2 regions of the Cytobacillus sp. FSL R5-0569 genome follow, and region 2 is predicted to be linked to the other one. Evidence: riboswitches for the same ligand, from Rfam matches in the RefSeq annotation. Region 2 holds a riboswitch; the other holds the start of a gene.
The links. A riboswitch is a leader RNA that binds a small molecule or an ion and turns the genes downstream of it on or off. The one in region 2 is predicted to bind S-adenosylmethionine.
Positions count from the first base shown of each region.

Region 1: another riboswitch for S-adenosylmethionine. It lies ahead of MKX78_RS20120 (iron-containing alcohol dehydrogenase family protein); the one in region 2 lies ahead of MKX78_RS11940 (phosphoadenylyl-sulfate reductase).

Region 1 is NZ_JBBOWW010000001.1:3,935,706-3,941,114, reverse strand. It holds gene MKX78_RS20135 (methionine ABC transporter permease) at 1-200, opposite strand, end outside; gene MKX78_RS20130 (methionine ABC transporter ATP-binding protein) at 175-1,212, opposite strand; gene MKX78_RS20125 (MetQ/NlpA family ABC transporter substrate-binding protein) at 1,252-2,073, opposite strand; gene MKX78_RS20120 (iron-containing alcohol dehydrogenase family protein) at 2,070-3,185, opposite strand; SAM riboswitch class I at 3,278-3,393, opposite strand; gene MKX78_RS20115 (hypothetical protein) at 3,473-4,048, opposite strand; gene MKX78_RS20110 (GNAT family N-acetyltransferase) at 4,359-4,796, shown strand; gene MKX78_RS20105 (hypothetical protein) at 4,915-5,409, shown strand, end outside.
Region 2 is NZ_JBBOWW010000001.1:2,304,565-2,309,973, reverse strand. It holds gene MKX78_RS11945 (hydroxymethylglutaryl-CoA lyase) at 1-256, shown strand, start outside; SAM riboswitch class I at 698-802, shown strand; gene MKX78_RS11940 (phosphoadenylyl-sulfate reductase) at 966-1,685, shown strand; gene sat (sulfate adenylyltransferase) at 1,700-2,854, shown strand; gene cysC (adenylyl-sulfate kinase) at 2,861-3,466, shown strand; gene MKX78_RS11925 (nitrite/sulfite reductase) at 3,470-5,101, shown strand; gene MKX78_RS11920 (DUF3906 family protein) at 5,085-5,288, shown strand; gene cobA (uroporphyrinogen-III C-methyltransferase) at 5,302-5,409, shown strand, end outside.

The DNA.
Region 1 (5,409 bases), 1.6 Mb from region 2:
TTAATCACTACGTTGAGCACATTATATACAAATTTATTATCTAGGGCTTTACCTGGTCTAGTCAAAACAAGGAGAATCCCTAATGGTAGCCCGATCAGAATGGAGATAGCGAGAGAGATACCAACCATTTGGAAGGTTTGTATCGTTGATTCCCATAAATCAGCACCCCATGCATCAAGAAATTCGTTGATGGCGTTCATTGAGTGTCACTCCTTCCACATGGACTTGTTTCTCTTGTAAAAATTGTATGGCTTTGTTAATTTCTGCTGTATCGCCTTTAAAATGGACAAGCAACTGTCCGAATGCTTCATCTTTTAATCTTGTAATATTACCAGATAAGATATTAGGGAAAATATCATATTTTTTCGTTACTAATGCAAGTGCAGGATCACCTGATGATTCACCAAAGAAAGATAATGTTGCCACTTGGCCACTTTCACTTAATTCCTCTAATAGATCATCGGGGATATCATGTGAAAATAAGCTATTAACGAATCTTTTTGTTGTACTGTGTTGAGGAGAGGTAAAGATATCCTTCGTTCGTCCCTCTTCAATAATTTCCCCATTTTCCATAACGGCCACACAATCGCAAATCCTTTGGATAACATTCATCTCATGTGTAATAAGGAGAATCGTAATCCCTAATTCTTTATTGATTTTTAATAGCAAATCAAGAATTGCCTCTGTTGTATCTGGATCTAAGGCGCTTGTTGCTTCATCGCTGAGTAATACTTCTGGTTCATGCGATAATGCACGTGCAATAGCAACCCTTTGCTTTTGGCCACCAGATAACTCAGCTGGATAAGCATTTTGTTTTTCACTTAAACCGACAATCTCTAAATATTTATTAACGCGGCTCTTTACTTCTTTCTTATCTAATCCTGTTAGTTTAAGAGGGATAGCAATATTATCATAAACTGTTGCTGTTTTTAATAAGTTAAACCCTTGAAAAATCATGCCGATATGACTTCTTGCTTCACGGAGTTTTCCTGGTGTCAGCGTGGTTAAATCCACCCCATTGACTTTTACAGAACCACTATCAGGTTTTTCAAGTAAGTTCACACAGCGAATTAATGTACTTTTACCAGCGCCGCTGTATCCGATAACCCCGTAGATTTCTCCTTGATTCACTGATAGTGAGACATCCTTTAATGCATGGATGCTTCCTTGTTTTCCTGTAAAGGTTTTGGTTATATTCTTAAGCTCTATCATGATTTGATGCTCCCTCCGTAACGCTCATTTTTAATCATTTTACCAAGAGACGATAACTGATCCGTCAAATTCCTCTTCAACAAACTTTTCAATTTCTTCACTGCGGTAGATATCAGCTAATTTTTCAAGAATTTCATCATCTTTATTCTCCGTACGGACAGCAGCGTGGTTTACGTAAGGTGAATCCTTAGGCTCGATAAAGATAGCGTCTTTAGAAGGGATAAAACCAGCTTCAATTGCAAAGTTCGTGTTAATAGCTGCAGCGTCAAGCTCTTCTAGCTGACGAGCGATTTGAGCAGAGTCAAGTTCAATAAATTCATAGTTACCATTGTTTTTTTCAATATCACGAACTGTTGAATTAATACCTGTTTCAGGATCTAATTCGATTAATCCCGCTTTTTCAAATAGTAATAGAGCTCGGCCACTATTTGTTGGGTCACTCGGAAGACCGATTTTTGCGCCATCTTTTAATTCAGCTACATCTTTTACATTGAGTGCATAGATGCCCATCGGGAATGAAACGGTATCAAAAGATTTAACTAAATCTAAATTTCTATCTTCTTTAAATGCATTAAAATAAGGCTCAGTTTGAAAAATGTTTAAGTCAATCTCTTTTTCAGCTAATGCGACATTTGGCATCACATAATCAGTAAATACTTGTGATTTAATGTTGATATCTTCTTCTTTAGCTAATTCAATTACTTTTTCTAAGATTTGCTCATGTGGACCTGCAGTGACACCAATGACTAATTCTTCATCGTCATATAATCCTTCTGTAGAGTTGCTGGCTTCATCACTACCACATGCAGCTAAGCCTGTTAAAGATAATAAGAATGTTCCAGTTAGTAACCATTTTTTCATGATGTTTGAACTCCTTTTTGTTCATTTTGTTTTTCTAATAATCGAAGTGCTTGTAAAACAGAATGTTCACTTATCTCGTTTTTCATAAAGTGAATAGATTCAGTTGGGCGTATCGCCTTTTTTACAATTGTCTTCATTAATTGCTCATCATTCACATCAATAGTTAGACTAGAGAGACTACTTGGCAATTGCCAGCTCTCATAAAACGGGAGAAGGTAATCAACTTCCGTCCATTTTTCTTCAATGGCCAATTGACCAAGAATCCCGTAAGCGACTAATTCCCCATGAAGAAAATCTTGGGCTGCATCCGCTACGGTTAGTCCATTATGAAACGAATGGGCACCAGCGATTCGTCCTGCTTTTTCGCCGAATCCACCGACCATACCCCCAGTCATGATAATCGTTTCAATCACACGGATAAGTGCTTTTGAGGTTTCGTTTTTGGCTACTGATTGTAGTGCGGCTTCACCATCATTAAGCAATGTATCTCGGCAAATTTTAGCTGAAAATTGCGAAACTTGTTTAGGTACAGGAAGTGTTTCTTCAGGGTAAAAACTTTCAATTAGAGCTTCAGCTTCATAAAACTTGGCTAATGTATCCCCAATTCCTGCTTTTAAATAAGTAATAGGCGCTTTAGCAATAATTTCAGGTTCAACCAATACGAGGGTTGTCGCAATAGGGAACTCGGTATAATGAGTAAAGCTGCCTTCTTCATTATAAAAAACACTTAATGGTGTCCATGCGGCACAGGTAGCTGCGATTGTCGGTATAAGAATGGATTGAACAGATGCTTCAATCGCAACTGCTTTTGTTATATCTAATGCTGTCCCACCACCAATACCTATTACGCCATTAGCACCATCATTTGTTATTATTTCTTGGATGTCATGGACCTTTTTTAAGGTAGTGTGACCATCTATATAATGAAGGTGAATGTTGTTATCTATTACTTCCTTGGGCAAGTAGGGTTGCACGGCTTGCCAAGCTTTTTTACCGGTTATGATATGGTATTTGGAAACAGAAATATCTTTAAGTAGGTCGGGGAGTTCTGTTAGAATGCCTGAACCTAATAAATAATGTCCTGGAGCCCCTTTTACGATTGTTACAGTCATTTCCTCTCCTCGTTTCTCTTTTGATGTGATGATAAAAACAAAAATGCCTCTCATCATGAGAGGCATAAATATACTAGAATAGTAGTAAACCTCTCTCATATATCAAAATACCAAAAAGTATTTTGCAGGATTTAGCACCTGTTCATATGGGTATATGAATGGTTGCCGGGCGTCGCAGGGCCAGTCCCTCAGCCGCTCTTTATAAGAGAAAATGCTTTATTAAATTATATTCATAATATTATCTATTACATGAAAAGTCAATAACATAATTGAAATTAATCATTAAACTAGTGATGGTGTTCTACTTGTGGGGTGTTTTCTTCAATCGGATGAATTGAGTTCTTCGCTTCTTGATGAATTCCCGATGCGCAGATAATGGCGATGCTTAATAAGAATGTTAGATAGAAGGGCACAGGTCGATTTTTCAATGCTTCCTTTAATGAATGTTTTTTGTGCATGAGAAGCATCATGGCAAAAATACTAATTAAATAAATCAGATCCATGCTAATGATCATAAATGTAACTTCACTGGGTACCAACATAATGCCTAGCATTGCCCCCATCATACTTCCCATGAGACTTGACGCTTGAGCTTCAACGAGTCCGTTTGTTTTAAACGGTAGTCCTATAAAAATGGCAATGACAGCGCTAATGAGAATTGATAATACAGTTGCTTTAGCCATTTCTGGTAACCACACAGATATAATCAAACCGATTGTTAAGCTACTCGTCATACCAACCACCATGGGAATACATTTAGAATATTTTGTAGCTATTTCTTTCTTTTTTCTAACGGCACTAATAAAGAAAAAGAAACTGTAGCCGACAACTAGAAAAAGACTGAACAAAGCAAGCATATTCAAATTACCCTCCTTTGGATGCTCATAAAATACCTCGATGCCTCCTTTCATATATATTTTGTATCGTAGTGATTATGTCAGTGCAATGATAAGAAACTTTTTATACTGTTCATTCGTAAATGAATAAAGCAATATTTTCAAACTAAGAAAAGTGGTAGTCTTGGTTTATAAGTTTTCATTCAGAACAGTTTTATAAAAAAAGGAGTTTTTATATGGGGGAAGAAATAAAGATTAGACCGATACATATAAATGATGCAAGAGATATTCATGAAATGCATAGGCAAGATTCTATTATTCAACAAACAATGGCCTTATCATCGGGGAGATAAAAGATATTGAAGATTATATTGAAGGACTTACAAAAGAAGACCATGTATTTGTTGCAGAATGTAACGGTCATGTTCGAGGGATAGCTTCCTTAGAAGAGAGAAGTGGAAAGTTAAGATATAGCGGGAATGTGCCTATCTCTATTAATGAAGAAGTACAAGGAAGAGGGATTGGCAAGACGCTTCTTGAGCGAATAGTAAAGCTTGCCGATGAAGAGTTAGGACTCATCAGATTAGAGTTAGATGTATGTGCAGATAATATAAGGGCGATTGCATTATATGAAATGTTTAACGAGGCTTTGTCTAGCTCCGGACGCCATCGGCTCGAGGTCATAAGCCAATTCGTCAAAAAGGTTAAAAAACAACCTTTCTGCCGGCTCGTCTTATGCTTGTCACCGATAAGCGGGCGCCCTGCGCTTTTCTAATTTATAGATGTCATTATTATGGGAAGAATTAAAGAGAACCTTTAAATAGAAACGATTTAATGTTAAAATTTTACTTCCTGCACGTTAATTAAATCATAACTAAAGGAGAACAGCTGCTTTGAATCACTTAATAATGGAACAACTAAAAACCTATTTTAAAGGAATCAACCCAGATGATTTAGTTATGGAGCAGATGGAATTTGAAGAAAATGTGTATGATATCCTGTTGGAAGATTGGGGAGAGTCAATTGGCTCGGTTCGTATGGATGAATTAGGTGTGGCAGAGTTTTTCATTTATACGGATGAACTAGATGAAATTCCAGGGGAAATGAGTAAGTTTGATATGATCATGCAAGCAGAGCAGTTTATAGAAAGGTTCTATGATTCGACTTTCAGGCATGGGTTATATTTGTCAGCATACATTGACTTAGGTGAATATCATATGATTTTATATAATCGCAAAGATGAGCGGTTGAATAAGGAACTCCCTCATTCTGGAATTAGTTTTACAATGCTTAGTAATGGGGTATTAAGTGCAGTCGAAAGAGAAAGCATGGATTTTGAACTTGTCTATCCCAAAACACTGATTACGAATGAAGAAGCGAAGCGGATT
Region 2 (5,409 bases):
GGATTTTGATAGCTCGATTGCTGGACTAGGTGGCTGCCCTTATGCACCAAACGCCACTGGAAATATCTCCTCTGAAGACCTTATTCATGGTTTTGAAGAGATGGGTATTTCAACAGGTGTAGATTTGGATAAAGTCATTAAGCTAGGAAAAAAAATAGAGATTAAATATCCTGAATATTCTGATAGCTTTATTTTGAAGGCTGGTAAATGTTCTGACTTACACCTAGCTCCAAAAACCCAAGAAAAGTTGGGATAAAACTTCTATTCTTATTAATCCTCCTTTAAGAGAATGAAGATAGATTGAATTTTACTTTTAGCTAAGTGAGAAGTATTATGTCTTTAATTTTTCAAGGGCAGCTTTTGGAGGAAATCTTTTAGTTGTAAATGCAGTATATAATTCTCCTAATATGATTATTTTCGATTTTAATTTCAAAGAACAATTGAGACCATCAAAAGAGAAGCTCATACCATGTTTTTTACTATATCTTTAACTAATTATTAACGGCAGTTACATCCTTTATAAAACGTTATTTCTTTTATGAGGATATTTGAGAAGCGCTCTCAGAAGAAATTAACTTTTTCTTAACGTGTATGTATATTCATGAGTTTCAATTAAATAATTCTGACAAATCATAAAAATTAGATTTTTGTATTGACTTTTATTGATAGTATGTTAGGATTTATCTTATCCAATATTTTCTTATCCAGAGAGGTGGAGGGACTGGCCCGATGAAACCCGGCAACCTGCTTAATGCAAGGTGCTAATTCCAGCAAAATGTTGATTCATTTTGAAAGATAAGGTGTCATGAATCGTTATCTCACACCTTTTCTTATTGAAAAGGTGTTTTTTGTATAAGAGGTGATTCTTAAAAAATAATAGTCATTCGCTGATTAGACAACTAAAGGCGGACATTTTCCTTCAATGGGGAAATGCCGTCTTTTTTTATCGGAAAAGGAGGGATGAAATGCAACAGGCGATTACTTATGAGAACTGGCAGGATATTTCTGCAAGCTTTACTACCGATGATCACTCGAAAGGCGCTTTGTCTGTTCTAGAGTGGGCCTATCACACGTACAACGAGGATGAAATTGTGTATGCTTCTAGTTTTGGTGCCGAAGCCATCGTCCTTATCGACTTAATTACGCAAATCAAAAGAGAGGCTAAGTTGGTTTTTCTTGATACGGATTTACACTTTCCTGAAACTTATCAAGTGATTGAAGATATAAAAAAACGTTTTCCAGCGCTTCAAGTTGAAATGAAAAAACCTCATTTAACATTAGATGAACAAGCCGCTCGTTACGAGTCGGCATTGTGGAAAAAAGATCCGAATCAATGCTGTCAAATACGTAAAATACTACCTTTACAAGAAGCAATGGTGGGAAAAAAAGCGTGGATTTCAGGTCTTAGGCGCGAACAGTCACCCACAAGAAAGTATACTAATTTTGTGAACAAGGATGAGAAATTCACAAACATCAAAATTTGTCCACTTATTCATTGGCGGACGAAAGATGTCTGGGATTATATCAAAGAAAAACAATTACCCTATAATGCTTTACATGATGTGAACTATCCGAGTATTGGGTGTTTTCCTTGCACGCAACCAACAAATGAAGACGCTGATTCCCGCGCGGGTCGTTGGCAAGGCTTAACGAAAACAGAATGCGGCTTGCATACTAATTCATAAAAAGGAGTAAACAAATGAGCTTACCTAGTCCACATGGAGGAACATTAATTCAAAAATATGAACCACAATTCGATCTAGCTAAAGTGACAAAAACAATCGCAATCGACCGAATTGCATTAAGTGATTTAGAGTTGATTGCTATTGGCCTATTTAGCCCACTAACCGGTTTCTTAGGCAAAGAAGATTATGAATCTGTCGTGAAAAAAATGAGATTAAGTGATGGCACGGTTTGGTCACTTCCCATTACATTACCTGTTGATCTATCGGTTGCAGAACAACTCGATAAAGGGGAACAATATCGCTTGGATTTCGAGAATACAACTTATGGAGTCATCACAGTGTCGGAATGGTTTAGACCAGATTTAGAGATAGAGGCACATCATGTTTATCAAACTAACGACCATGCGCATCCAGGTGTGAAACGACTTTTTGAAAGAGGCAATCATTACGTAGCTGGTGAGATCACCCTTATAAGAAAACCTGAGAAAAAAGACTTTACAGATGTTTGGTTAGAGCCAAAAGACACTAGGGCTTTGTTTGTAGAAAAAGGTTGGCAATCGATTGTTGGCTTTCAAACACGTAACCCGATTCATCGTGCCCATGAGTATATTCAAAAGGCCGCCCTTGAGACTGTCGATGGCTTATTTGTGAACCCTTTAGTCGGTGAAACGAAAGCAGATGATATCCCGGCAACTATTCGTTTAGAAAGTTATCGCATTCTTTTAAAAGAATATTTCCCTCGTGAACGTGTTCACCTCGGTGTATACCCAGCAGCAATGAGATATGCTGGGCCGAGGGAAGCCATCTTTCACGCTATTGCTAGAAAAAACTTTGGGTGTACACATTTTATTGTTGGGCGAGACCATGCTGGTGTTGGCAATTATTATGGTACATACGATGCCCAAGAAATTTTCCACGACTTTACGAAAGAAGAGCTGGGTATTACACCGTTGTTCTTTGAACATAGTTTCTATTGTCACCGTTGCGAGGGAATGGCTTCAGATAAAACTTGTCCTCATGAAATGGAAGATCGTGTAATTTTATCTGGTACAAAAGTACGAGAGCTATTAAGTAAGGGTGAACAGCCACCTTCCACATTTAGTCGTAAAGAAGTGATTGATGTATTGATTAACGGATTAAAGTCAGATGCAACGGTTACGAGAGGGTGAATGAATATGACGAATCGTAACCTTACTTGGCATGATGCCGTGATTACAAAAGACGAGCGCCGTAGTAAACAGCAACATAGCAGTTGCACATTATGGTTTACAGGATTATCAGGTTCTGGTAAATCAACTTTAGCGAATGCCTTATCAGCCAAACTATTTGAGAAGGGCATAAAGGAATATGTGCTTGATGGAGATAATATCAGACATGGTCTAAATGCAGACTTAGGCTTTACTGAAAAAGATCGTACAGAAAATATCCGCCGTATTGGGGAAGTAGCTAAACTGTTTGTTGATAGTGGAACAATTGTTGTTACGGCATTCATCTCACCATTTTCTGCAGACCGTGATTGTGTACGTGAACAGTTTGCTTCCAATGAATTTTTTGAAATATTTATTGACTGCCCGTTAGCAGAATGTGAGAAAAGAGACCCGAAGAAATTATACGAGAAAGCGCGAAGAGGTGAAATAAAAAACTTCACCGGAATCGATTCACCTTATGAGCCTCCTAAACATCCGGATTTAACTATTAGGTCCGACCGGTTATCAATTGAGGAAGCAATAACTGAAATACTATCGTTTTTGCAACAACAACAAATCATTAAGGAGTTGTAGGCAATGGCTTATTCAAAGCATTGGTCAAATAATGAAAAACTAAACAAAAGCGAAATAGCTAAACTCGAAAAAGATGGACTGAAAATTTATGAAGACATTCCACATTATGCAAAGAATGGCTTCTCGTCTATTCATAAAGACCAATGGGATCTTTTCAAATGGGCAGGCTTGTATTTGCAAAAGCCTAAAGAAGCAGGTTATTTTATGATGCGCGTAAATGTACCTTCAGGAATTTTAACGAAGGAACAAGCGAATATTCTTGCTGGTATTGCCAAAGATTATGGTCGCGGGATTTTCGACATTACGACGCGACAAGCGATTCAATTTCATTGGTTAACAATTGAGGAAATCCCTGATATTTTTACAAGACTAGAAAGTGTTGGCCTTTCCAGTGCTGGTGCATGTGGGGATATAACGAGGAATATAGTCGGAAATCCGATTGCAGGCATCGACCCTGACGAATTATTTGATACGAGAGATATTGTCAAAGAAGTGTATGAGTATTTTCAATTTAATGAGGAATTTTCGAATTTACCAAGAAAATATAAGATGTCTATCAGTACAAACTTACACAACGCCGCTAATGCAGAAATTAACTGTGTCTCTTTTACACCGGCTGAAAAAAACATTGATGGTGAAGTAAAACAAGGCTTTCATTTAAAAGTAGGGGGAGGCCTATCTGCTAAGCCTTTTCTGGCAGAAACCGTTGATATATTTGTAGAAAAAGAGCAAGTGTTGCAGATTGCTATTGCCGTAACGACAATATTTAGAGATTACGGTTATCGAGATAAACGTCATCGTGCTAGATTAAAGTTTTTAATTGCTGACTGGGGTGTAGAGAAATTTAAAGAAAAACTTGAAGAATATACAGGGGAATTGCCTTCTAAAGGAGTTGAACCCGTGAAGAAATGGAATGCAGGGTATTTCTATGGCGTCCATGATCAGAAACAATCAGGGCTTAAGTTCATCGGTTTTAATGTACCTGTCGGCCGTTTAACAGCTGATGAAGTATTTGAACTTGTTCGAATCTCTGATCAATATGGTCAAGGTGAAATTAGAACATGTAATTCACAGAACTTGATTATTCCACATATCCCAGAAGAACATGTAGAATCGCTACTAGCCGAGCCCATTTTTAATAGAATTACAGTGAATCCGAATTCTTTCATCGGACATTCCGTTTCTTGCACAGGTATCCAATTTTGTAACTTAGCCTTAGTTGAGACAAAGGAAAGAATGCGCCAAATTGCAGAAGAACTCGATCGTCGCTTAACTGTTGATGTTCCGGTACGCATGCATATGATCGGTTGTCCGAATTCCTGCGGTCAACGGCAAATAGCCGATATCGGTTTACAAGGTGTGATGGTACGAAACAAGAATAAGGAAATGGAAGAAGCTTATGAAGTGTATGTTGGAGGAACGTTAGAATCTGGCGGAGAGTTTAACAAAAAGTTAAAAGGAAAAGTACCAGCCAACTTCCTCACAGATACACTTGAACATCTACTACATTTTTTTAATAAAGAAAAAATGGCAGGTGAGAACTTTTATACTTTTGTACAAAGAAATGGCACACAATCTTTGCAAGATCAACTAAATATTGTATTGGAGAATCATAAAGATGGCCTTTCTATATAGGTTTGAATTGTCATTGGTAAATAAGGAAATTCCAGCAGTCATTGTAGCTGATTCTGATGATGAAGCATTTACCCAATTAGATATTGAACTAGAAAAATATTATTTAAAATTGCCAGAAATAGACGAGGTCACGTTAAGAGAAAAGAAACGAATAACGAAAAAAATCGGTTTTATATTAGATGAATAATGGAGGCGGATAAATGAAGGGTTATGTTTACCTTGTTGGTGCAGGCTGTGGTGATCCTGAATTACTTACATTAAAAGCAATAAAAAAAATTCAGCAAGCGGATGTAATTTTATATGACCGA